DNA from 4 places in the Chryseobacterium sp. RU33C genome. Region 3 is predicted to be linked to each of the others. Evidence: riboswitches for the same ligand, from Rfam matches in the RefSeq annotation. Region 3 holds a riboswitch; each other region holds the start of a gene.
The links. A riboswitch is a leader RNA that binds a small molecule or an ion and turns the genes downstream of it on or off. The one in region 3 is predicted to bind cobalamin.
Positions count from the first base shown of each region.

Region 1: another riboswitch for cobalamin. It lies ahead of BW946_RS10590 (TonB-dependent receptor plug domain-containing protein); the one in region 3 lies ahead of BW946_RS09320 (TonB-dependent receptor plug domain-containing protein).
Region 2: another riboswitch for cobalamin. It lies ahead of BW946_RS08345 (T9SS type A sorting domain-containing protein); the one in region 3 lies ahead of BW946_RS09320 (TonB-dependent receptor plug domain-containing protein).
Region 4: another riboswitch for cobalamin. It lies ahead of BW946_RS17700 (acyl-CoA thioesterase); the one in region 3 lies ahead of BW946_RS09320 (TonB-dependent receptor plug domain-containing protein).

Region 1 is NZ_FTMT01000010.1:150,390-156,690, forward strand. Features, by position in the region: gene BW946_RS10585 (hypothetical protein) at 1-761, opposite strand, end outside; gene BW946_RS10590 (TonB-dependent receptor plug domain-containing protein) at 778-2,619, opposite strand; cobalamin riboswitch at 2,652-2,829, opposite strand; gene pafA (alkaline phosphatase PafA) at 3,002-4,648, opposite strand; gene BW946_RS10600 (hypothetical protein) at 4,750-5,535, shown strand; gene BW946_RS10605 (VOC family protein) at 5,559-5,951, shown strand; gene BW946_RS10610 (GNAT family N-acetyltransferase) at 5,969-6,301, shown strand, end outside.
Region 2 is NZ_FTMT01000007.1:115,118-121,418, reverse strand. Features, by position in the region: gene dnaG (DNA primase) at 1-1,494, shown strand, start outside; gene clpP (ATP-dependent Clp endopeptidase proteolytic subunit ClpP) at 1,607-2,293, shown strand; gene BW946_RS08345 (T9SS type A sorting domain-containing protein) at 2,533-3,639, opposite strand; cobalamin riboswitch at 3,702-3,893, opposite strand; gene BW946_RS08340 (esterase-like activity of phytase family protein) at 4,128-5,396, shown strand; gene tpiA (triose-phosphate isomerase) at 5,757-6,301, opposite strand, start outside.
Region 3 is NZ_FTMT01000009.1:4,427-10,727, reverse strand. Features, by position in the region: gene BW946_RS09330 (cytochrome-c peroxidase) at 1-352, shown strand, start outside; gene BW946_RS09325 (transporter) at 364-1,311, shown strand; cobalamin riboswitch at 1,405-1,591, shown strand; gene BW946_RS09320 (TonB-dependent receptor plug domain-containing protein) at 1,700-3,733, shown strand; gene BW946_RS09315 (YncE family protein) at 3,730-4,863, shown strand; gene BW946_RS09310 (cell surface protein) at 4,878-6,071, shown strand; gene BW946_RS09305 (DUF5074 domain-containing protein) at 6,108-6,301, shown strand, end outside.
Region 4 is NZ_FTMT01000023.1:45,738-52,038, reverse strand. Features, by position in the region: gene BW946_RS17720 (PspC domain-containing protein) at 1-7, opposite strand, end outside; gene BW946_RS17715 (PadR family transcriptional regulator) at 19-348, opposite strand; gene BW946_RS17710 (HD domain-containing protein) at 812-1,402, shown strand; gene BW946_RS17705 (DUF4932 domain-containing protein) at 1,470-2,843, opposite strand; gene BW946_RS17700 (acyl-CoA thioesterase) at 3,003-3,386, opposite strand; cobalamin riboswitch at 3,501-3,681, opposite strand; gene BW946_RS17695 (hypothetical protein) at 3,716-4,516, opposite strand; gene BW946_RS17690 (ATP-binding cassette domain-containing protein) at 4,547-5,209, opposite strand; gene BW946_RS17680 (endonuclease MutS2) at 5,628-6,301, opposite strand, start outside.

The sequences.
Region 1 (6,301 bases), on a different contig from region 3:
GTACCGTTTGCCGTATTAATCTTATAGATAAATGAATTTGTATTGTCTGAAACCAGTACATAAGCATTTCCTTTATATGAGATAAGGTCTTTAATAATTCCTACGTTTGGAAGATTTACCGTATAACTTACCACATTTGTAGACGGATTCACAACGGTTACAGTATATCCTGTCGGAATTGGATTCCAGCTTGAGTCGTAACCCACACCGTCAGTCTGAACAACGATACTTCCGCTTGCTTCAACTACTTTTTCAGCAGCGTTTGTAAAATCAATACTTTTTACAAAGGAGTTATCCGAAATATTATAAATATTAAGTTTTCTTTTGTGAGTATCAAAATTATTGTTGGTTACATAATATTGGTTTCCTGAAAAAGCAATATATCTTGCGCCATCCAGGTTAGCCGTTACAGTAGTCAGTTTCTTGAATGTATAACGGTCTACAATGTCAATCTTATTAGGAATATTACATACCAGATAAGCAAGGTTTCCATTGAATCCTATTGTCTGAAGGACTTTCCCCAGGTCTTCCTTATTATTACTCATTCCATAGATCTTATTAAATACTGTAGTAAGATCATTGCTTACAAAGGAAACTTCAGAAGTTGTTGTGGTAAAACCACCTTCATTGGAGATAAGCACTCCGGAGTCAAATCTAAGCGTTCCATCATCAGTACTTTCATAGCTGCTGTCTGTGCTGCATGAAACATTGAAAAGTAACATAGAAGCGAATGCAAGAGATAAAATTTTTCTAATATTCATATATAATTAATTTATTTTAAAAATTGATATTTAAAGTGAGACTATAATTTCGTTTAGGTAATGGATAAGAAAGCATGGTATAATAGGTTTCATTCAAAATATTATTTATTTTAAAACCTAGGGTATAATTTTTAAAGAAAGTTGTACTGACACCGGCATTCATCACAAAATATGGATCTAAAGCATCACTCTTGGTTTCATTAGAATCTGTATACGTTAATCCATTAAACATCCCTTGTACATACACCTTCACAAAGTCATACTGATAGTCTATGTTTCCAATAAATTTATGAAGAGGCACATACATAAGCTTCTTTTGAATATCAAGATCTGTTGACTTTGTATAAGAATATCCAAGATTAGATTTCAAAATATGTTTTCCAAGTTTTTTCTCAAATTCCAGTTGGGACTCCAGTCCATATGTTTCTACTCTATTGGTATTTGAAGCTCCATAATATCCGGCAGGAGTTCTTAACCATCGGATCATATCCCGGATATTCATGTAATAAGGAGTAACGGAAAGTTTGAAGTCTCCTATTTTAAAGTGGTTTCTTAATTCAAATTGGTAAGAAGTTTCCGGTTTTAAATTCATATTACCTCCCTGAGCCCAATACAAATCGTTAAATGATGGTGCTCTGAAGTTTCTTGAAAAATTGAATTCAGCATCATACCATTTTACAATATCCCATTTTCCTGAAAAAGAAAGCAGAACAGGAGAGCTGATATCTTCTACAAAATCTTTCTTGATTCCTGCTTCAAAACGCAAATCTTTTGTTGGAAAATAACGCAGTAATCCTGCAATAGATCCTGCACTTCTGTTAATATTTCCAATTCCTGAACTACCTGCTCCATTCCCTTTATTAATTTGAAATTCGCCGATAATATTAACATTCCACTTTGAATTCAGAAAATAATTAAAATCATTTTTCAGAATATAATTCTTCCCTACCCCTCCGCTGGTTTCAGCACCGTTAATATTACCAAAGTACTGGAAATTTTCCTCTGTATAGGCTGTTTTGAATGAGTTACTAAATTTTATGGTACTCCAATCCCAGGAAAGTAAACTTCGGGTATTCTGAGTTTCATATTTTGTTTTGTTTTCCAAATCTCCAAAATGAACAGGATAATGTTGTTGCCCATTAAAAAATTCTGATATCCAGGAAATCTGATGATGCGGAGCAATTTTATAGGCTGTTGCTATATTGATATTCGTATTATAATATTGTCCGTTATCATTACTGTAAGTTTTTCTTTTATCCACCTCAACCTGATAATCATTTTTACTTATTGAGTGATTGCCAGAAACTTTAAAAGTGAACTTATCATTACTGTAAGAACCTTTTACAAAATTATTATAGGTATTAAAAGAAGCGGCTTCTGAAAATAATGAACCATGGAAACCTTTATTAAAATCAAGGGTATTATTCAGGTGAATACTTCCCCCTATGGCACCACTTCCATAGATTACACTTCCACCACCAGCTTTTATACCAATCTGATCATAGCCGAACAAAGCAATATTATTGATATCTCCTTGTCCTAAAAAATTAGAATTGATATTAATTCCGTTCCATACAAATGCAGTCTGCTGGGCGGTAGTTCCTCTGAAAGAAGGGGAAGAAACAGCACCACGCCCGTTTTCTTTGATATAAACCTGTGACTGAAATCTCAGGAGTTCTGAAAGGTTACTGGAGTTTTTCCCGGCCTCTTCTGCCGAAATTGTTTTTACGGGATGAAAAAGCTTCACCCTGTTCATCTGGTTGTCGAAGACATAAATAGTGTCAATGGTTTTCTCTTGTCCAAAAAGAAAACAGCCATAAGATGAAAAAAGCAGTACTAAAGATCTTTTTATATCCATTCCTTTTTACTTTTCCTCCGAAAGCAATATGTTTTTATAATTACAACTCTGGCAGGTCTCCTGACTTTCGCATTCTGCACCTTCCCGTTATATACAGTGGTTTTTTGCAGAAACTTTTGTTGCGATTTACAGTTGCGGGGACAGTCCGGGAGTTACACCCGATTCCCTTTTCATTCCAAAATACTGGAAACCAAAATTTTTGCAAAGATAGTTTTTTATGTGTATATGCCAAAAAATAGGGATTAGAAACAGATAGTATCTTTTAAGACCGGGAAATCCTTTCTCAGGAAAACGCCAGATTCAAAATTTGATGGGAAATGAATAATAAAATAGCTGCTTCCAGTTGAAAGCAGCTATATATCATGAAATAACGTTTAATTAATTATTTACCAATAACTTCGGTAATCGGGTTTCCTACATTTCCGCTTGGGAACTGAATTTTCAATAGAGAAGATACTGTTGGAGCAATATCTGTCATATGATATTCCTTATTGCTTTCTCCCTGTTTTACTCCCCATCCCATAAAGATCAACGGAATATGAGAATCGTAAGAATTCCATACGCTGTGTGTAGTTCCTGTTTTAGAATATGGCGGAAGCATAGAGTCATGAGAAATTAACTGGATATCTCCACTTCTCTGTCTGTTGATTCCATTAATAATTCTTTGTTTGATTGGCTCCGGAATGCTTGACTCCTGAACTTTGTCTACAGAAACAGCATATAAAACGGCAGGATCTTTCTCAATTTCTTTTACAGCAAAGTTTCTTACATCATCCAGCTCAAGCTTATTGTCTGCCAATACTTTTCTGTCGAAATAAACCTGGTAGTTATCAATGGCATTAACCAGTTTATCTGCCCCAAATTTCTCTTTCAGTTTCTGGTTCAGATTCTTTTCCGCATCTTCTCCGAAGAAACCTGTCGGGATTTTATGTTCTTTAAGGAATCCCACAGAATGTGCTCCACCATGGTCGGCAGAAAGGAAAACGGTATACTCTCCTTTTCCTACCTTTGAATCAAGATACTTGAAAAATTCAGCTAGATCCTGATCTAATCTGATATAAACATCTTCCACTTCAATAGAATTCGGTCCGAATTTATGGCCTGCATAATCTGTAGATGCCAGGTTGATGGCTAAAAAGTCTGTGATATTATCTCCACCCAGTTTTTCACCTTCTACAGAAGCTTCTGCCAGTTTCAATGTCAATGTATTTCCGAAAGGCGTATAACGGATGTTATCTTTTTTAGTCTGATAGTCTTTTGCTAAATTACTGTAAGGGAAAGTAGGTGTTTTTGCACTTCCCAGCAAACCTTCCCAGGGAGAATTGTCCGGTGCACTTTCTGTATATTCATTGATTGGAAGTAAAGTATTCCAGCCATTGGCTACTAATTTTTCAGGAAGATTCTGAGAATTGAATGATTTTACCCATTGCGGAAGATCATTCATATACCATGTACTGGTAATGAAATTCCCTGTACTGTCATCAAACCAGAAAGCTCCGTTTGGAGTATGTCCTGCTGGAAGAATGGAAGCACGGTCTTTCAAGGAAACCCCCACTACTTTTCCCTGGAAATTTGTTGCCAGTCTCAATTCGTCAGTTACTGTGGTAGACCAAAGATTTTTAGGAGAGTGGCTTCCCGTTTTTATATTGGCAGTTCCTACCGGCTGAACGCTGTCATCTGCAGTACAATAAACTCCTTTACCCGTTTCTTTATCCGTCCAGTCGTTTCCTGCAATCCCGTGAATTGCCGGTACAGATCCCGTATAGATACATGTATGTCCCAAAGCCGTAATGGTAGGAACATAAGGAATATGTACATTATTTAAAGAATATCCTGTATTCAAAAGTCTTTTGAAACCATCATTTCCATATTTACCATAAAAACGGTATAAATAGTCCCAACGCATCTGGTCTACTACCAGACCCACAACCAATTTAGGCCTTTCAAGTTGTGTATTTCTGTTCTTCTGTGCATTGATTGTAACTACGGAGAATAAAGTAGCTGCCGCAATTGAAATGTTCCTAAGCATCCAAGTAAATTTTATTGGTGACAAATTTAAGGGTTTTGAAAGTTTTGGAGTGTGAAATTTTATTTAAATTTGATTATTGTACAATTATCAACCAATCTTTTATGATTTTAGGTGTATACTGGTATTTCAAATTCCCGGATCATTTATATGACTTTCAGTTTTTCAAATTCTATCCGGGACTTGGAGGGCACGCCGATACCCCAGCTGAATTGACCGCCAGAATACAGGTGGAAAATACAGATGATTTTGTCCATCAGCTGGAATCGCTAAAATCAGGTTTCAAAAGAACATATTTACACCTGAATATCGATGAAAATCAAATCGTCATCAATATCGGTGACTATATGCTTTTTGATTTCCACTTTCAGTTTGCATTAGAAATAGAAAACCTATTAATCCGGGAAAATGCTTTATCCGTGGGTTTCAGCATTCCTTTTACCATTCAGTCCACCAAAAGTTTTGCTCCGGAAAGGGAAGAATTCAAAAATATAGAACACCGTTTCATTCAGATGGTGGGTTCTGACTTCAAAAAAAGTAATGCAGAAAATTATGCTGCCAGAATTGATTGCAATCTTCCTTTACCATACAAACAGAGGCTTATTGATGACTTAGTATCGATATGTAGAGAGGAAAACATCCATGTATTTTACTATAATGATTTCGATTGTAAAGATCATTGTAACCTGATGCTCTTTTTCACCAATGGCCGACAGAGAAAAGATTCTTTTCAGAAGGTTGACATCAATTCATTTGGGAGTAAAGTAAGACAACTTACCCAGAAATACCCTCTTCATTTCGGTCATTTCGGAAGCTTTAAAGAGTATCCTTTACTCGGGCCTCATATAGAACTGATAGTAGACGGAGAATATATTATAAATAAGAAATAAAAAAACCATTTAAATTCAATCATATGATCAAATTTAAGTATGTCATTCTCTATGTAGAAGATGTAGAACAGTCTATGAATTTTTATAAAAACACCTTTGGCTCTGAAATAAAATTCATTACGCCCGAAAAAGATTATGGTGAACTGCTGACCGGAGAAACTAGTCTGTCATTCGCCTCCGTGAGCCTGGCTAATTCCAATATTAAAAAAGGATTCAAAACAGCAAAAACTGAAGACAAACCGTTCGGGATGGAACTGGGGTTTACAACGGATGATATAGAGGCTTTGGTAGAAAAAGCAATAAAAAACGGAGCCGTCCTTTATGAAGATATCGCCATAAAACCATGGGGACAAAAAACAGCTTATATCAAAGATCCCAACAACTACCTTGTAGAAATCTGTACTGAAATGCAATAAGCGTAAAACAAACTGATTTGGAAATAAGAAGATTACAAAAACTCACCTTTGATCCCACCTTAACTTGGGGACATAATGGTTATACAACGAATATAAGATATGTGGTATCCTCCATAGAGGTTGGAAGTTCTTTTGAGTTTATTCTGAAAGAAAAAGCTTTACCATACAACAAAATCTGGGAAACAACTTCCGAAGATCTTGAAGAATTGAATACCATCATTGAACAGGGAAATTCCTTCGGAGCCTATGTGGATGGAGAAATTGCAGGCTGGATCATCTGCGAACAAAGAATATGGAACAACAGTTTTTATATTGAAAATATCCTGATCAATGAAAAATACAGAAGACAG
Region 2 (6,301 bases), on a different contig from region 3:
GAGAAGAAGAATGCTTTTACAGCTTATGCACTGGAAAAAGGATATAATAAAGAAATTCTTGAGAAATCCGGACTTTCTATCTTTCCGGAAAATACACCTGCTGGTGTTGACCGTTTCAGAGAAAGGGTCATTTTCCCTATTCACAGTTTTTCAGGAAGGGTTTTAGGTTTTGGGGCAAGAATCCTGAAGAACAATGTCAAAACAGCAAAATATCTCAATTCACCGGAAACAGAGATCTACCATAAATCCAATGTTCTTTATGGATTAAACCAGAGTAAACAAGCGATTTCAAGAAAGAATGCCTGTCTTTTGGTGGAAGGATATATGGATGTGATTTCACTTCATATGTCCGGGATCGAAAACGTAGTGGCAAGTTCCGGAACGTCTTTGACAACAGAACAAATCAAACTTATTAAGAGACTTACGGAAAATGTAACGATTCTTTTTGACGGTGATAATGCAGGTATCAAAGCCAGTTTCCGAAGTATTGATATGTTACTGACTGAGGGAATGAACATCCGTGTTCTGCTTTTCCCTGACGGAGATGACCCGGATTCCTTTGCCAGAAAACATCCGCAGGAGTATGTTGAAAAATACATCGAAAATGAAGCGATGGATTTCATCGACTTTAAGGCGGAAATTCTTCTGAGGGATATCGGGAATGATCCTATTAAAAAGGCTGAAGCGATCAGAGATATTGTAAAATCTGTTTCTTTTGTACAGAATGCCCTGAAAAGAGAGGTTTACCTTAAAGAGGTTTCCAACAAATTCGGACTTTCGGAGCAAAGCTTGTTTAATGAGCTGGATGTTCAGAAGCAGATCACGCAAAATCAGACCCATCATGTTCAGCAGCAGAAGGAAAAAGCAGCTCCAAAGATGGAGATTGTTCCTTTGGATAAGGAAAAAGAAGATCCTTTTCTGTATGATGTACTGTTCATGGAAAACAAACTGGTAGATCATATGCTGATGTTCGGAGATATTATTCTGAAAAGAAAAAACGAACAGAATGAAGAATATGAGATAACTGTTATTGAAGAAATCCTTCATCATTTCGAAGAGGAGCAGTATACATTTTTAGTCAGAGAAAATGAAATTATTATCAATCAGGTGAGGGAAGGGATTCAAAAAGATGAACTCAGAAGTGGAAACTTTTTTGTATCTTTTATGGATGAAGAAATCACCACAAAGGTTGTAGATGCTCTGATCCCGCTGGATGAGCTTGAAAACTGGGCTTCCAGAAATATTTACCCTCCCAATTATGGTGATAAATTGGCAGATCAGATTCAGGGAGATGTTCTGTTACATAAATACAGATATATTGATTATCTGATCAGGGAAACAGCCAAAGAACTTGATCAGTACAGCAGTACAGATGAAGTAAAGTATTATGAGCTGATCAAAAAAATCACTTTACTGAAGCAGGCTTCCATACGGTTGAGCAATATCATCGAATATTCGCCTATCAAAGGGATTTATGTAGATAGAAAAAGATAATTTGAAGTCAGATTTTTTTGATGTTCTGTGACAAAAAGTCCTATAAAATTTTAGGAATAAATATTGTAATTTAAACTTCGAGAATATTTTAAAAATAATACATAATAGAAATATGGACATTAAAAAAGAATTCAGAGATTTCTCTGTAAAACATTTAGGAAACAACGGTTTGGTTACCGATCAGTATATGGGAATGTATGGCCCAACGAATCTTACTCCGTACATCATGGAAGAGAGAAGATTAAACGTTGCTCAGATGGACGTTTTCTCCCGTTTGATGATGGATAGAATTATCTTCCTGGGAACAGGTATTGATGATCAGGTTGCAAACATCGTTACGGCTCAGCTTTTATTCTTAGAAAGTGCTGATCCTTCAAAAGATATTCAGATCTATATCAACTCTCCTGGTGGTAGTGTTTATGCAGGTTTAGGTATTTATGACACTATGCAGATCATCAAGCCGGATGTAGCGACTATCTGTACAGGTATGGCTGCTTCCATGGGAGCTGTATTACTGGTTGCCGGAGAAAAAGGAAAGCGTTCTGCGCTTAAACATTCCAGAGTAATGATTCACCAGCCTTCAGGAGGTGCGCAGGGGGTCGCTTCTGATATGGAGATCAACCTGAGAGAGATGTTGAAATTGAAGCAGGAGCTTTATGAAATCATCGGCCATCACTCAGGACAAACATATGAGTGGGTAGAAAAATCATCTGACAGAGATTACTGGATGACTTCTGAAGAAGCTAAAGGCTACGGAATGGTAGATGAAGTTTTACAAAGATCTACTGAGAAAAAATAATTGATGGTAATATCATAAGAAAACCGCACCCATCTGGTGCGGTTTTTTTGTTGAATCAATTATGGATTTTGAACTGTATTCTTGATTATTCACAAGGAATCTGTAATCCAGGCCAAACTCCAACTGAAGATGTAAAAATTCCCATCCTTTGGAAAGGTCGCGAAAATTCAAAGAATTTTTGACGGGGTGATTTTCCACATATCCTCATTAAAAAAGCGCCTTTTTAAAGGTACTTTTCTTTATTTCTTAACCATCTTATGTATCGTGGAACTATCATTGGTTTTAATCTCCACAAAATAAACACCTGTGTTTAAAGAATGAACATCAATCTTAGTAACCTGAGAAGTCATTATTTTCTGTCCTGTAGCTGAATAAATATTCACTTCTTTCAGTTTCTCAGCCGTTTCAATCTGAATGAAATTACTTGCCGGATTTGGATAAACACTGAATTTTTTCTTTGTAACAGAAGAAATCCCTAAAGTCAGCTGTGCTTCTGTGGGGGTAAATGGTCTTCTTTGCCCAAAACTTAATCCAAACCAATCATTATTACCCAGTTGAATCTGAGAAAGATTGGCTTTCGCTTGCCAGCTTGATAGGTCTTTTCCTTTATACAATTTCCAGCTGTCTGATCCGGAAGTATTTCCGGTAAAGGAATTTAATGATAGGGTAGTAATCTGATTATTCGCTGATGCAAAATTAAAATAGGAAGCTTGAGCCTGGATCAATTGTAACGCCTGTTCAGCAGTGATGCTTCCGTTATATTTAATTCCAAAAACAAAAGAATTGGCATTCCCGTTAGCATTATCAGTTCCGAAATCAATAACTATTAGGCTTTTATTACTTCCGCTTCCCACCCAGTTTGTAACCTGAGACGGAGTAAACCATGCAGAACTGTAGGCTGGAACGGGAGGAGAGGGAGGAATATCATAATGATCAAGGCCGTATGTAACCCCATACCATTTTCCGTCCACCAAAGGAGTATAACCTACCCCATTGTTCCAAGTCATGTTTGATAAACTGGATCCAGACCATGTTATCCAGCTGTCATCAGTAGTGGATGTGTGATGATTATAATTCAGAATAGAAAGATATCCTGTAGGAATGTCAACCTGCATTTTGGATTCTGCTGCCACAATTGCATTGATAAGATCTTCCATCAAAAGGCCATCACCATCAAAACGGTATCCCCATGCATAAGAATTGGGTGTGCTGTTGTCATTAAAGTCCGCAATGAAATATGCTTTTTTAGATCCGGTTCCTACCCAAAATTTAATGTCGTTTTCTGTGAATTGGGCCGATAATACCTGCATGCAAAGCAGTAAGAAAAAAAGATAAATTTTCCTCATGATATAATTAATTTAAAGTTTTATTCCCGAAACTTATCTTCAGAGTAGAAACGGTTCGTTCTCTGAAGTCAGTATTCTAAGGCAGGTCTCCTGGCTCACATCTTACAGCTTCCTTCCCGGATTTTAAGATCCAGTGGATTTTTTGCGCTAAGTTTAAACAGTTTACAGTTGCGGGTACAGCTCAAGATTTGAATATCATTCTCACTTGATTCCCTATTAATGAACATTGTTCAGCCTTAAAACGCTGCAAATATATCATATAAATCTGTGAGTCCGTTTTGTGAATTATTATTTTTCAGATATTCTTAAAAAGTCGATTTTTATATTGATTGTTTACTCAACCGGATTATTGAATTTTTATTTATAAATCTGTTGTTTTTGTGTTCACTTTCAAACTATTTTATCTGTTCTATTGTTAAAAAACAATTATCATTATATTCAAGATCAGTTTACAATCAATTTATACTTTCGCAGCCATAAAAGTAAATATGAAAAAATTGCTATTGTCTGCCGTAGTGCTGGCAGTATTGGCTTCATGTAAAAATGATGACGATACCACAATGATTAATCAGGATATTAATTATTCCAAACTGCCTCAGGAATTTCCATTTACAAAACTTGCTGCCATCAATGGAGTAAATGTGATAAACGGAGGATTTGGCTCCGGTGCAGCCGCTCACCCTACAAGAAAAGGTGAATTCTACGTCATTACGGATAGAGGTCCTAATACCGATTTCCAGAATGGTAAAAAGTTTCTTGCTCCTAATTTTACCCCAACCATTATGCATTTTAAAATCAATGCTGACGGAAATATAGAGGTAATTAAATATATTAAACTTAAAAATCCATACGGACAACCAATTACCGGACTTCCAAACCCTGTCGGAATGGGAAGTACTGGAGAAATTGCTTATGATGCTTCCGGCAATATTTTAGGGACAGATAAATATGGATTGGACGGTGAAAGTATTGTTGCTGCTGCTGATGGTACATTCTGGGTTTCCGATGAATATGGACCGCACATTGTGCATTACAGTGCTGATGGAATGGAGATGGAGAGAATAAGCCCGATTGGGGTAGATACAGGACCAAGAAAATTACCTGCTGTTTTAGCCAAAAGAAGAGCCAACAGAGGAATGGAAGGACTTTGCATCACTCCGGATGGAAGAACGCTGGTAGGAACAATACAGTCAATGATGCTTGTCCCCAGCAAAGCATTGGCAACCAATACCACTTTAACGAGAATTGTCACTTTTGATATTATTACAGGGCAAACCAGACAGTTTTTATATAGACAGGACGGAGGTGCTTCTGATTCGGTGTGTGATATTACCGCATTAAGTAACAATGAATTCCTGGTGATTGAAAGAGACGGAAATTTCGGTTCTCAGGGAGGTATAAAAAAAGTATACAGAATAAACTTAAGCAATGCCAGTGATGTAAACGGAGCTGATATAAATGCTGTAGACGGAATGAAAATTAACGGTAAATCTTTAGAGCAATGCTCATGGGATGAAATTAGCAATGCCGGAATAAAGCCTGTTACCAAAACATTAGCCGTAGATCTGGTAGCAAAACTGGGCTACGAACACGATAAATTCGAGGGAATTGTTTATTTAGGAAATAATAAACTGGCTGTTTTCAATGATGATGACTTTGGAGTAGTGGATAATGGAAACGGAAATCCAAAAGCCAAAATTTTACCTAAAACGGGTAAAGTAGACAAGGGAACGATGTATGTAGTCGATATTCAATAATTGGATTTTTTTAACGAAAAGCGGCGGAATCGAAGATTCCGCCGCTTTTTATTGTGAGCTAACCTTTCTCTTTTTAAAGAAAAATCTATATACTAAAAAAGTTTGTATCAGAACGTTTCCAATGAATACGAGTACCGCCTGATAAGTTGGAATAATGGCATAAAAGGGCAATGATTTATTAAATAAAACTGCCGGAGATATCGCCAGAACCTTGATCAGTGCCAATAGATAACTCAAAAAGTCAGGTTTTATGCCAATTAAAAACTGATCATAAACAAATACATAAAGAAAATCAAATAAAAGAAGTCCGAAGAATATCAAAATGAAATTTTTCATGTTTGTCCTAAAAGATTCTTTATTTTAATTAAAAGCTTCAATGATCTTAGAAAAATCTTCCAATTTCAAAGCTGCTCCTCCGATAAGACCACCGTCGATATCCGGCTGAGAGAATATTTCTTTAGCATTGTCCGGCTTTACAGATCCTCCGTAAAGGATAGAAATCTCGTCAGCAACTTCCTGTCCGTATTTTGCAGCAATAATATTTCTGATGTGAGCATGGATTTCCTGAGCCTGCTCCGGACTTGCCGTTTCTCCCGTTCCGATAGCCCAAACCGGCTCGTAAGCAATCACAACTTTTTTGATCTCTTCAGCAGAAAGCGTAAAAAGAGCTACTTCAGTCTGATTTTTTACGACTTCAAGGTGTTGTCCTGCTTTTCTCTGCTCAAGAGTTTCTCCGTTACAGTAAACAGGAATAAGACCTTTATCAAGCGCTAATTTGATTTTTCTGTTACAGTGAGAATCTGTTTCTCCGTGGTATTGTCTTCTTTCAGAGTGCCCGATTAATGAACCTGTTGCATCAATAGATTCCAGCATATCAGCAGAAATTTCACCAGTATAAGCTCCGC
Region 3 (6,301 bases):
TACCGATGAGAGCTACCGAAATACAGGAATGTATTATAACGCCCAGTTCGATGACAGAGGAAGATACAGGGTTACTTTAGATTGGAATGACAACATGAAATTCAGAGTTCCCAGCTTAAGAAATGTAGAATATACCGCACCTTATATGCATGACGGAAGATTTTACAGCTTAGAGGCGGTACTTAATTTCTATTCAGACAATGTTGAAAATCATCCAAATCTTGATCCTCTTTTAAAACAGAATGGGCATACTGGTATTCCCATGACGGGTCAGGATAAACAGTATATTATAGCTTTTCTGAAAACACTATCAGATAAGAGTTTTATATCCAATCCAAAATTTGCAGAATAATTTATAGAAACATGAAGAAGATTATAGTAATCATAAGTTTGATCCTGTTGAGTCAGTATCAGGCGAAGACCATTAGAGACAGTGCATATATTGCCCCGGAAACCTTTAGCAGATTCAATTTTGATGATGATTGTGATGCCTGTGGCTGTGCGGCAGGAAACGGCTCTTCCGGCTTTGAATCTTTGCTGAATCCACAGTTTGTCGGAATCAAATACTTTGCCCAGCATTACAAAGCCAAAGAAAACTTATTTGTAAAAGATCTTACGCAGGATCAGTATTTTAATACCCTGCAGCTTTGGGGAAAAATTCCACTGACTAAGAAACTGAGTGTTTACGCAAGTCTGCCATTCCACTTTCATGAAAAGAAAACCATGCAGGGAGATATTAAAATCAATGGAATAGGGGATCTTAATCTGATGGGAATTTACCAGCTGATGAGTTCCAAAGATAATTTCCATCATCTGAGCGGAGGTTTGGGCTTGAAAATTCCTTTAGGGAAATTTGATGAAAAAGGAACATCCGGTGTCAATCCAAGTTTTCAGCTGGGAACCGGAAGCTGGGATTATCAGGCGGCTTTGAATTATAAATTTCAGAAAAATAAAGTTGCCGTATTGGTTAACACAGATTATACAATCAAAACAGAGAATAAGAAAAATTACCGTTTTGGAAACCAGTGGAATTATGCTGCAACAGGTTTTTATCAGGTTGCAGGAAATGAAAAGTCTGTTTTTTCTGTAAAAACGGGAGTTCAGGGAGAAGTATATGCCCAGAATAAGCAATTTGATGAAGCATTGCCTAACACTGCCGGGAGCGCTTTGTACGGAAAACTGGGATTTGAAGCTTCTTATAAAAAGCTGAGCCTGGGAAGTGAAATTATGCTTCCCATGTATACTCATCTGGCAGGAGGAGATATTGAAGCCAAATCAAGATTCAGTATTTTCCTTAATATTGGAATTTAGGGCAAACACCCTCCATAAAACCATGTTAAAGCTCCTTCGGGAGCTTTAATTGTTTATCAATCATGATTTTAATTGGGTATTAGGAATAATTATTTATCTTTGCCGGGATTTGGTGAGCCGTAAAAAGCTCTTAAAAGGGAATCCGGTGAGAATCCGGAACAGACCCGCTGCTGTAAGCTCCGCACCAAAGTTTTTGAAGAATATATCCACTGTTTTTTTAATGGGAAGGATTTCAAAAATGGAGTAAGTCAGAAGACCTGCCAGAAAATAATCGTTTGACGCTTTCGTGGAATAAAGCTTAGGACATCAATGATTCTGTGCAGTGACCGCTGTGCTTTGTCGTTGTATTCTTATACCCATTAGCGTCTTCATTACCCTAAATGAGCTAATGGCGGCAAAACTAACTACTTCTGCAATTTATAAAGCTGTTTTCACCATAATGGTGATCATATCTCAATTTTTGTCTTCTCAAACCAGGAAAAAAGACAGTCTTCAGGAAGAGACCATTAAAGGAATCAATCTATACAAAAAGAATTTTAAAGAAATCCTTCCGGCACAAACCTTACAGGGCGAGCAGCTGGAAAGATTGAACAGTCATTCTGTTGCAGATGCACTGCGGTACTTTTCAGGAGTTCAGATCAAAGATTATGGAGGATTAGGTGGTTTGAAAACCATTAATATCCGAAGTATGGGAAGTCAGCATGTAGGGGTTTTCTATGATGGAATTCAACTGGGTAATGCCCAAAACGGACTGGTGGATTTGGGAAGATATTCCTTGGATGATCTGGAAGAAATATCATTGTATAACGGACAGAAAAGTGAGATTTTCCAACCGGCAAAAGACTTCGGATCTTCAGGATCTATTTATTTACAGCCTAAAACACCTGTATTTAAAGGAAATAGGAAAACCAATCTCGTTATAAGAGCTAAAAGTGCGTCTATTGATCTTTTCAACCCTTCATTCCGATTGGAACAGAAGATTTCAGACAGGGTTTCTGCCAGCTTCAGTGGAGAATTTATGCAGAGTGACGGAATTTATAGATTTCGATATGCCAAGAAATATCCTGATGGACAGCAGGCCTATGATACCATTGCGAAAAGACAGGATTCAGACATCAAAGCAAAACGTTTTGAAACCTCTCTCAACGGAACTTTGAATAACGGAAGCTGGAATATCCGTGGTTACGGTTATATTTCAGACCGTGGAATGCCGGCACCTATTGTGAATGGCCGTTTTGGAGGAAGGGGAGCGAGACTATCTGATGAAAATTATTTCGTACAGGCCAATCTGAGAAAAAAACTGTTCCCGAAATTTGAAACCCAGCTGAAAGCAAAATTTGCTTATGATTATACCCATTTTATGGATACGGTTCGTTCGCAGTCTATTATTCATACCGATAATACCTATATCCAGCGGGAACTCTACCTTTCCTCATCCAATATCTATTCTATTACGCCCAATTGGGATATCAGCCTGAGTGGAGATTTTCAGTACAATAATCTGGATGCCAATCTGGATAACTTTTCTTATCCTACGCGTTACACAACATTGGTAGCATTGGCAACAACCTATCAGTGGAACAGGTTTAAAATTATGGGAAGCCTTTTAGGAACCTTTACATTTGAGGAAGTAAGAAAAAACAAAAGACCGGGAGATGCCAGAGAGTGGACACCTGCCGTATTTATGAGCTATCAGCCGGAGATCATTCCGGAGCTTACCCTCAGAGCATTCTATAAAAGGATTTTCCGGCTTCCAACCTTTAATGATCTCTATTATACCAATATCGGAAATACTTACCTGAAACCGGAATTTACCAATCAGTATGACGTAGGATTTACTTATCAGAAGAATTATAACAACCGTTTCTTTAAAACTTTTTATGCTAAAGTAGACGGTTACTACAATAAAGTACAGGATAAAATTGTAGCCGCTCCAAACGGAAGCATGTTCCGCTGGCTGATGATGAACCTTGGGTTGGTTGAAATCATTGGAGCAGATGTGAATGTACAGACTGAAATGCAGCTGGGAAAAGTAACCCTTCGACCTTTGCTTTCTTATACGTACCAAAGTGCAAGAGATATCAGCGATCCGGAAGATACCTTTTACCGTAATCAGATACCTTACACGCCATGGCACAGTGGGTCTTTCAGTCTGATGGCAGATTATAAAGACTGGAGTTTCAATTACAGTACAATGTATGTGGGAGAAAGATATGATGTGAATCAGGATAATATTCAATACAATTATGTGCAGCCCTGGTATACTCACGATATGTCTGTTCGGAAAAAATTCAACTGGGCCAATCATCAATTCAAAGTAAGCCTTGAGATAAATAATATTTTCAATCAATACTATGATGTGGTCATCAATTATCCGATGCCCGGAAGAAACTTTAAACTTATTCTAAACTTCACCCTATGAGAAAACTAAAATTTTATTTTTTATTTCTTGTATTAGCTTTTCTTACCTCATGCCGTACAGATGATATTATTGTCCGTCAGGAAGTGGTAGAAGGACTTCCCTCAGAAAATACATCCATAAAGGGCTTCTATATGCTGAATGAAGGGAATATGGGCAGTAATAAATGTACCCTGGATTTTTTTGATTACACCAAAGGAACTTATTACCGGAATATTTACGCAGAAATCAATCCGAATGTGGTAAAAGAACTGGGAGATGTAGGAAATGATATTAAAGTGTACGGAAGCAAACTCTATATCGTTGTCAATGTTTCCAATAAAATTGAAGTGCTGGATGCCAAAACGGCGAAACGTATTACTTCTATTCCTCTGCAGAACTGCAGATATCTAGCTTTTAAAAATGGGAAAGCTTATGCCAGCAGCTATGCCGGCCCTGTAGCCATTAATCCCAAGGCTCCTAAAGGAAAAGTAGTGGAAATTGATACCACTTCTCTTTCCATTCAGCGTGAAGTGGTAGTAGGATATCAGCCGGAAGAAATGGAAATTGTGGGTAATCAGTTGTTTGTGGCCAACTCCGGAGGATATAAAGCTCCCGATTATGACAATACGGTTTCGGTAATTGATCTGAATACTTTTACAGAACTCAAAAAAATAAATGTAGCGATTAATCTTCATCACATTAAAAAAGACAATTACGGTGATTTGTACGTAACCTCAAGAGGAGATTATTATAACGTTCCTTCCAGCCTTTATTTGATAGATGCAGCCACAGGAACTGTGAAAAAAGATTTTCATCTCTCCGTAAGTGAAATGACAATTGTGAATGATAAACTCTATTTCTATGGAAATGAGTTCAATTACAATACCCACAGCTACAAAAAAACATTTGGGATCATTGATGTAAAAACAGAAGAGATTATCACCAACAGAATTTTTGACAAAGAATATGAAACCGCTATTAAAACTCCTTATGGGATTGCCGTAAATCCCATCACAGAAGATATCTACATCACAGATGCCAGAAATTATGTATCCATGGGATTTGTGTATTGCTTTGATAAAAACGGACACTTTAAATGGAAAACAGAAGGCGGAAATATCCCTGCCCACTTCGCTTTTTTATACAAATAACCCAACTTTAAGACATGAACAGAAATACATTTACTGATTTAAAAACCGGACTTTTATCCTTTTTCCTTTTAGGAGTGATCGCCTGTAAACACGATGATGAAGAGGAATTTACCTTTAAAGGCCTTGATGATTCCTATACCATTGAACGTTTAAAGGTGTTGAGTATTCCTACCAATGCTTCAGGATCGGTTACATGGAGTATCAACGATTCTATTATTTCTCAAAGTTCAGAACTTGAGTTCATCAGTCCTACTGCAGATGCTTACCCTTTGACTTTAAAGATTAACAATAATGGAAGCGAGCAGGTTTTTCATTCTAAAATAATCGTAACCAAGGAAAAAACACCTTACAGTAAATATATTTCTAAAGTATTGGAGTTCCGTCCTGCTGTAGGACAGTTTATGAACGAAATTCCGGAATATCTACCTGGAAATACCACAGCGAATATGCTTCAGAAAGCCAATGAATCTTTAGTGGGAGGTAATTCTACGATGATCAGCCTGGGAGGATATGGCGGATATGTAGTGTTCGGTTTTGATCATACGATTCCCAATTTAAACGGACGTGATTTTAAAGTACTGGGAAATGCATTCTTTGGAAATGATGCCGCGGATCAGCGTTCAGGATCTTGTGAACCGGGAATTATTATGGTGGCCTACGACAGAAATAAAAACGGAAAACCCGATAATGATGAATGGTACGAAATTGCAGGCAGTGAATATTTCAAAAATGCTACACTTAAAGACTACAGCATAACTTATCATAAGCCTGACGAAAATAAAACACCTGTACCCGGAACTGAATTCTGGCAGACTGATGTGGAATATATCAAGTGGAGTGACAATCTGGGAAATCAGGGATTCAAAACAAAAAATACCTTTCACGCCCAGAGCTATTATCCTTTATGGTTTACAGATCATTCTTACAGCTTTTCGGGAACAAGACTTGCGAATAATTTTTACGATCAGAACGGTGACGGATCGTATTGGGTAGGAAAATCATATGAGTTTGGATATGCTGATAATGCACCGAACAATGATGATGCTTCCAATATTGATATTTCATGGGCGGTAGACAGAAACGGAAAATATGTAAAACTTCCGGGCATCGATTTTATGAAAATATATACAGGAGTCAATCAGGAAGCTGGCTGGCTGGGAGAAGTCTCTACAGAAGTAGCGGGAGCTTACGATTTACATTTCAAATAATAAATTAATAATACAATCTATTTAAATTAATAAAAAATGAAAAAGTTTTATCTTTTTATGATGCTTTTTCTGTTTGCATGCTTATCCAATGCGCAGATAAAAGTACAGGGTGTGCCCAGAAATGATATTTCAGGGATCAGTAATCTTAATACCACTACCATCAGTTTTTCTGATATTCAGTATTGGGTAGGGTCCGGAACCAATCAGGCTGCTTTTGTAGTACAGTGGAA
Region 4 (6,301 bases), on a different contig from region 3:
TGTTCATAGCTTTGTTTTTTAATTTTGTTGAGTGATTTGGTTTACTGAGGCTGTCAGTTCATTCCATGTATTGAGAAGTTCATCCAGGAAAAGTTTTCCTTTTTCTGTGATCTGATAATATTTTCTGGGTGGTCCTCCGGTAGATTCTTCCCATCTGTAAGAGAGAAACTCTCCGTTTTTAAGTCTTGTAAGAAGAGGGTAGAGGGTTCCTTCCACTACATCCAGTTTTCCTTTTTTCAGTTCGTCAATAAGATCAGAAACATACATTTCGCGGTTATTGATGAGACTTAGAATACAGAATTCCAGAATTCCTTTTCGCATTTGCGCTTTGGTATTTTCGGTATTCATCTTTGATAAGTTTTGTTAATTAGTTATATAATTTTCGAAGTTCGGAACCTAGCTAGTTGTACCTACTTCGATTTTACATTACAAAGATATGTAATTAAAATGGTATTATGCAATACAAAGTAGTGGAATTTTTAAAATAAATTATTTAATATACTGATAATCAAGTAAATAATTTTCATCTAAAATTTATTGGAAATAGATTTGAATGAAAAATGGTGAAAAAAACACTTAAATTTTAAGTAAGAATGAAAGAAATGAAGAGAAAAGAAAAGTAACCAGCTATCATTCATTACTCATTATCTGATTTTGAGGTCCGTATCAGTATTCGTATTTTTGTTAGAAATAATAACATCTAAATCATTTGTAAAAAGTAAATCTAAAAGTACTTACAAAAGAAAAGATAAATAATAAACGGGTAACCACAGGGTATGCTCTTCAGAACAATATAACAGAGAAAAGTAAAATGAAAATTCAGAAAGAGATAGATTTTATTCTTGCAGTGGATGCACTTAAAAATGTACAGCGAAGAAATTATAATGCGGATGATTCCCGAAGAGAGAATACGGCGGAACATTCCTGGCAGATTATCATTCTTGCCCAGATCCTTTATCCGTATGCTAAAAACCGTGCAGATATTGATTTATTAAGGGTGATAAGAATGCTTTCCATTCATGATCTTGTGGAGATTGAAGCGGGAGATACTTTTATTTTTGATGAAAAAGCAATGGTAGGAAAATTTGAAAGAGAGAAAGCTTCAGCCCAAAAAATCTTTGGAATTCTGGATGAGCCTTTACGTACAGAATTTTTTAACCTGTGGCTTGAGTTTGAAGAAGAGACAACACCGGATGCTATTTTTGCCTGCGGGATCGACAGGATTATGCCGTTTATTTTAAATTCCCATACTACAGGAAAGAGCTGGACGGAAGCAGGAGTAACAGAAAAACAAATCCGAAATATGCTTGAAAATGCTATTAGCAGAGCATCGGATGAAATGGGAGAGGCTTTTGAACTTCTTTTAAACAGAAGTCTGGAAACGGAAAAGGTTTTGAAATAATAAAAAAAAAGACACTGTCCGGTTATTGATTGGGCAGTGTCTTTTTTTATGGATATCTCATGAATTTTTATGAGGCCAGCAATAAATAGTTATCAGGGTTTAATAAAACTCCCTGCTGCGAATAAAATCCAGCCATACTGTTCCATACATAAAACCTCATTTCAAAATTCCTGTAAGTAGTTTCCAGTTTAAATTTCACCTGTTTTCCGTCTTTGGACCACACCGGGTTTTTCACGGTAATTATTGTATTACCGGTTTCTTTTCCATCTACATATTCGAATAATCTCAGTTGAAGAGTCTGTGTTTTTTTCATAGGCTCCGTGAATTGTACCACTATATTGTTGAGATCAGCTTTTTCAAAATCTTTGTTATTGGCATTCACAACGGATGGCTGAGAAATTTTGTTTCCTATTTTCTTCGTCCATTTTAATAATGGGACATATAATTTTTCCAGCTTCTTGTCCTTTTTATAAAGCTCTGCAACCTTTTCAGAAAACAGGTTCTGTGCAATAAATCCACGTCGGATATTCACTTTGTGATAGATCGCAGAAAGGCTGTCTGTTTTTTCCTTTGGAAATTTTTCTTTGATAAATAAATCGTAAACAGCCCATGTCATATATTCATTGAATGAACTGATACCCGGATATCCTGACTTCTTATCCCATTTCGCCAGACTGAAGCTTTCCGTTATCTCCTTTGAATACTGATCTGAAACAGGATTAACATAACCATGATCTATTTCTGAAAATACGGTGTGATTATCCAGAAGTCTTCGGGCAATATTATTTTTTAAATTTCCAAGTATAAGATCTTGTCCGATATCAGGGAAGTCAACGGTTAATGAACTGTTGATGTCTCTATGGCAATTCTGTCCGCCTACCAGAGGAGAAATGGCGATAACATATTTCTTATCTCCTTCATTGGCTGGTCTTGCTGCTATTTTATCCAAAAAAGCATAGGTGTCATTGATGTAATAATACTCTTTGTAGTTCGAGATGATGGTATTATAAAACTGCTGATGATTTTTATAAAAGGTTCTATAATTCGATTTCTTCACAAAATCATTAATTAGTTCCAGGTTTTCATCTACTTCTTTGGGACCAAATGAATTGAATGGGAAATCTCTTTTAAGTAAACCACTTTCATCAAAAGAAAATGCATAGAAATCGGTTCGAAAACCTAAGAATTTTTTCCAGTCTTTTCTGGAATAGTTTACTTTTTTTAATAGGGGATGATCTTTTACAGGCTCAAAATAAGACATGATTTCATCATAATACGGAGGGATTTTCTGAACGTCATATGGATCTGTTTTACCGTATTCTGTGAGTGCTAAAATGATATTTCCCAATTCATAACTTTCCGGGAGTTCAATTTTGACGTCTTTTTGTGCTGTTAGTGATACTGAAAGGATGAGTGTAATGATTAAAATAATTTTTTTCATGTAATATTAGTTCTTCTATAGTTTTAGGAAAAGGGTAAAAAATTTCCTGAGGCCTAAATTAAAGAAAACCTGAATGAATTCCAATCATTATCGTCAATACGTAAATAGATTGTTTTGAATGGAAAAATTTCGGGCGGCCTTTGGCCGCCCGAAATTTATTTATAGTATTTGAATTGGTTTTTTGAATTCATCGATGGCTACAAAAGTAAAATCACCTACAATAGCTTTTTCTCTTTCATAGGAATACATCTGTTCAGTGTAAATTTCAACATTCACTTTCATACTGGTTTTTCCCACGTATGAAACTTTCCCGATCAGTTCCACAATGGTTCCGGCAGGAATAGGTTTTTTAAAATCAATCTTATCACTGCTTACGGTTACCACTCTTTTTCTGGCAAAACGGGTTGCTGTGATAAAAGCTACTTCATCCATCAGCTGCATTGCTGTACCCCCGAAAAGAGTATCATAATGATTGGTAGTGTTAGGGAAAACCGCTTTAAAGATTCTGGTTTCGGATGCTTCAATTCTTTCTTCTGTAGTCATATATCATTATTAATTAAAGCGATAAGAAATGATTGGAAACAACAGAATAATGACAGGAACTTACAGAATTCCTGAAACAATCCATCAGATCAATACAACTTCAAATCGCGAAAGTTACATGTTTAAGAAAAAGGCAGGTCTCCTGACTTGTAACATCATTTATCTCCTTCCCATGCCTCGCACAGTGGATCTTTGATAAAGACTTCAGTTACTTACAGTTGCGCGACAGTCCGTGATTTTCACACGGTTCCCTTTTAATCTGCAGTGATGCAGAACCAATTTCTGTGATGAATAAGCGTAAAAACTTTTCGAATGCAAAAATAATGAATTTATTCCGGATTATGATAAATAATCTGGCTGATTACTCTTCCTTTCTTAATTGTCCACAGGGTAGTATATCTGTTTTCTCCTGAACCATTGATCATATAAAGAAAAATATTATCATTGTCAAGAGATGTTACTCCTACGTTCTCAAAATCCATGGTAGGCTGGAACATATTTTTGATAGCTTCTCTTACAAAAACAGATCCTCTTCCGGGCTGCTGCACTCTGATGGATTTGATTTCGGTCATTCCTTCAGGAAGGTCATTTCCAATTCCCCACGGTTTTACTTTATCAATGGTAAGAATCTTTCCATCCGCATCTTTTTCCTTTTTACGGTATCCTGCATTGGAAGGATAAATATCAATCACCACTTTGCTTCTTTGGGCAGTAGGGATTTTAGAATCCGAATTGTCGGTGAAAATAAGGGATCTTCCATTTTTAGATTTAGATGGAGTATAGGCGGGAAGCTGGTCCACATATGCAATACGCCCTTTATTCACCATACCTTCTTTATCAAGAGTTTCATACCGTACAAAAGGCTTATCGTCATCCTGTTTTTCCGGATATTTGATCCAGATCCATTCTGTTTCTCCCGGAGCCGGTTTTACATAAACAAATACATCTCCTTTGCGCATACGGATCTTGTCTACAATTTTTCGGTAATCGTCTTTATGTACACGTACGTTAGCATATCCTTCCTCAGCTTTTACCACTCCAAAAGGAACTTTTGTCTGTGCCTTTACAAAGGTTATAGATAAGATACTGATAGCGGATAAATAGAATGCTTTGTTTATGAAAGTCATCATGAAATTTTTTTGATCTTCCAAATATATAAATTAAATGCTTTTCGGAAGATAATTATACCGCTGCAGTTCACTTAAATCTTGTATTTGTTTCAGATGACCGTCTGAAAGCAGAAATATACGTTCAGAAATATCCAGAACATCTTTAAAATTATGATCAGAAATAATGAAACCTTTATGTGCTGACTCCCGCAGTATATTTTTCTTTAATTCTTCAGTAACCTTTGGAGAAAGACTATGGAATGGCTCGTCCAGTAAAATAAAATGGGCTTCAGAATAAATAATCATCAGGGTTTCAATAATTCTCTGTTCACCTTTAGAAAGGTTTTTAGGTTTTTCATGGAGGAAAGGCTGTATGAATTCTGAAGTAAAAAGTAGTTCAGTATTCTTTTGATTGCAAAAAAGAGGAATCAGGTTTTTGATTTTTACATACTTGGGTAAAAAGAGATCCTGTGGTAAGTAAGCAATTCTGTTTTTTCTATCGGAAATGGTTTTCAAAATGGTATGATCATATCTTATAAACTGTGTATTACCATGTTCAATCCCGAAGATAATTTTTAGAAGCGTTGATTTTCCGCTACCATTTCTGCCTAATAACCCTGTAATTTGCCCTGTTTCACATCCTATATAAATATCCTGCAGAATTTTTCTTTCATTAAAAGATTTTGTTACACTATCAACATGAAGTTTACTCATAAAAACAATGTTATAATTTTTACAATAATCCCTGATACTATTGTTCCTGCCCAAAGAAAAATCCTTGAAAACCCTGAATTGGCATAAAAGTAATATTCGCTTTTAAACCTTATTTCATACATAAAGTAATGAAGAACAGGTAAAATCAGAAGAAAACTTAATCCAACTGTTTCAAGCCTGTAGGGAAGCAAAAAACAAATAAGTAATGAAAACAGTAACGCAGGAAGCAGTATTTTTTTATAAAAGATCCAAAGAATAGTAAAGTTTCTCACAATGTTTAATACTTTATGAATTCAAATATATTAAAAACCTTTATACAAGAGAGAATTAAAAGATTCATTAAAAAATAAAATTAAAAGCGAGAACACTGAAAAGTGCTCTCGCTGTATTTGTGTAACTTAATCCTCAGATAGATTAATTAAATTCTCTCAAGTTCATCCGCATCAATCGTGGTCTTGAAAGTTCCGTAATTGACGATCACTTTGTTTCTGGAAATTTTCTCAATAGTTCCCACACTGGTACTTCCTGTAATACGAACACGCTGCCCGATTTTCATCCAGACGGCCCGGTCGGTTTTACGTTGTTCTTCCAGTCTTTCATTGGTTTCAGCAATTTTTTCAATTACTTCTTCCTTTTTCAGCTGTTGGGTTATTTTTCTCTTAACAACCTGCAAACGTTTGGTTTCATCTTTATCACTGCCCAGTTTTCGGAATTTTTCCTGCTCAAGAAGTTTTACAAAATCTTTTACAACATCCTTTCTGGATTTCCCTTTGGTATAGCTGTCGATGAATGCTTCAATCTTATTTCCAAACTGAAGTTTGCGGTGTTCCTCTTCATATAATTTCTGGAAATTGAACAGTTTCTGCTGAAGCTGGTCATTCAGTTTTTGAAGGTTATCACGCTTATCTTCTACAGACTCTTTTCTTTCTGCAAGATCGGATTTCAGTTTTTCAACTTCAAATTTTTCCTGCTGCAGTTTTACAATCGTTTTGTCAAGATTCACAATATCATGCTCTACCTTTTTCTTGGCAGAATGGATAATGAATCTCGGAATTTTATTCTTTTCTGCAACTTCAAACGTAAATGAACTTC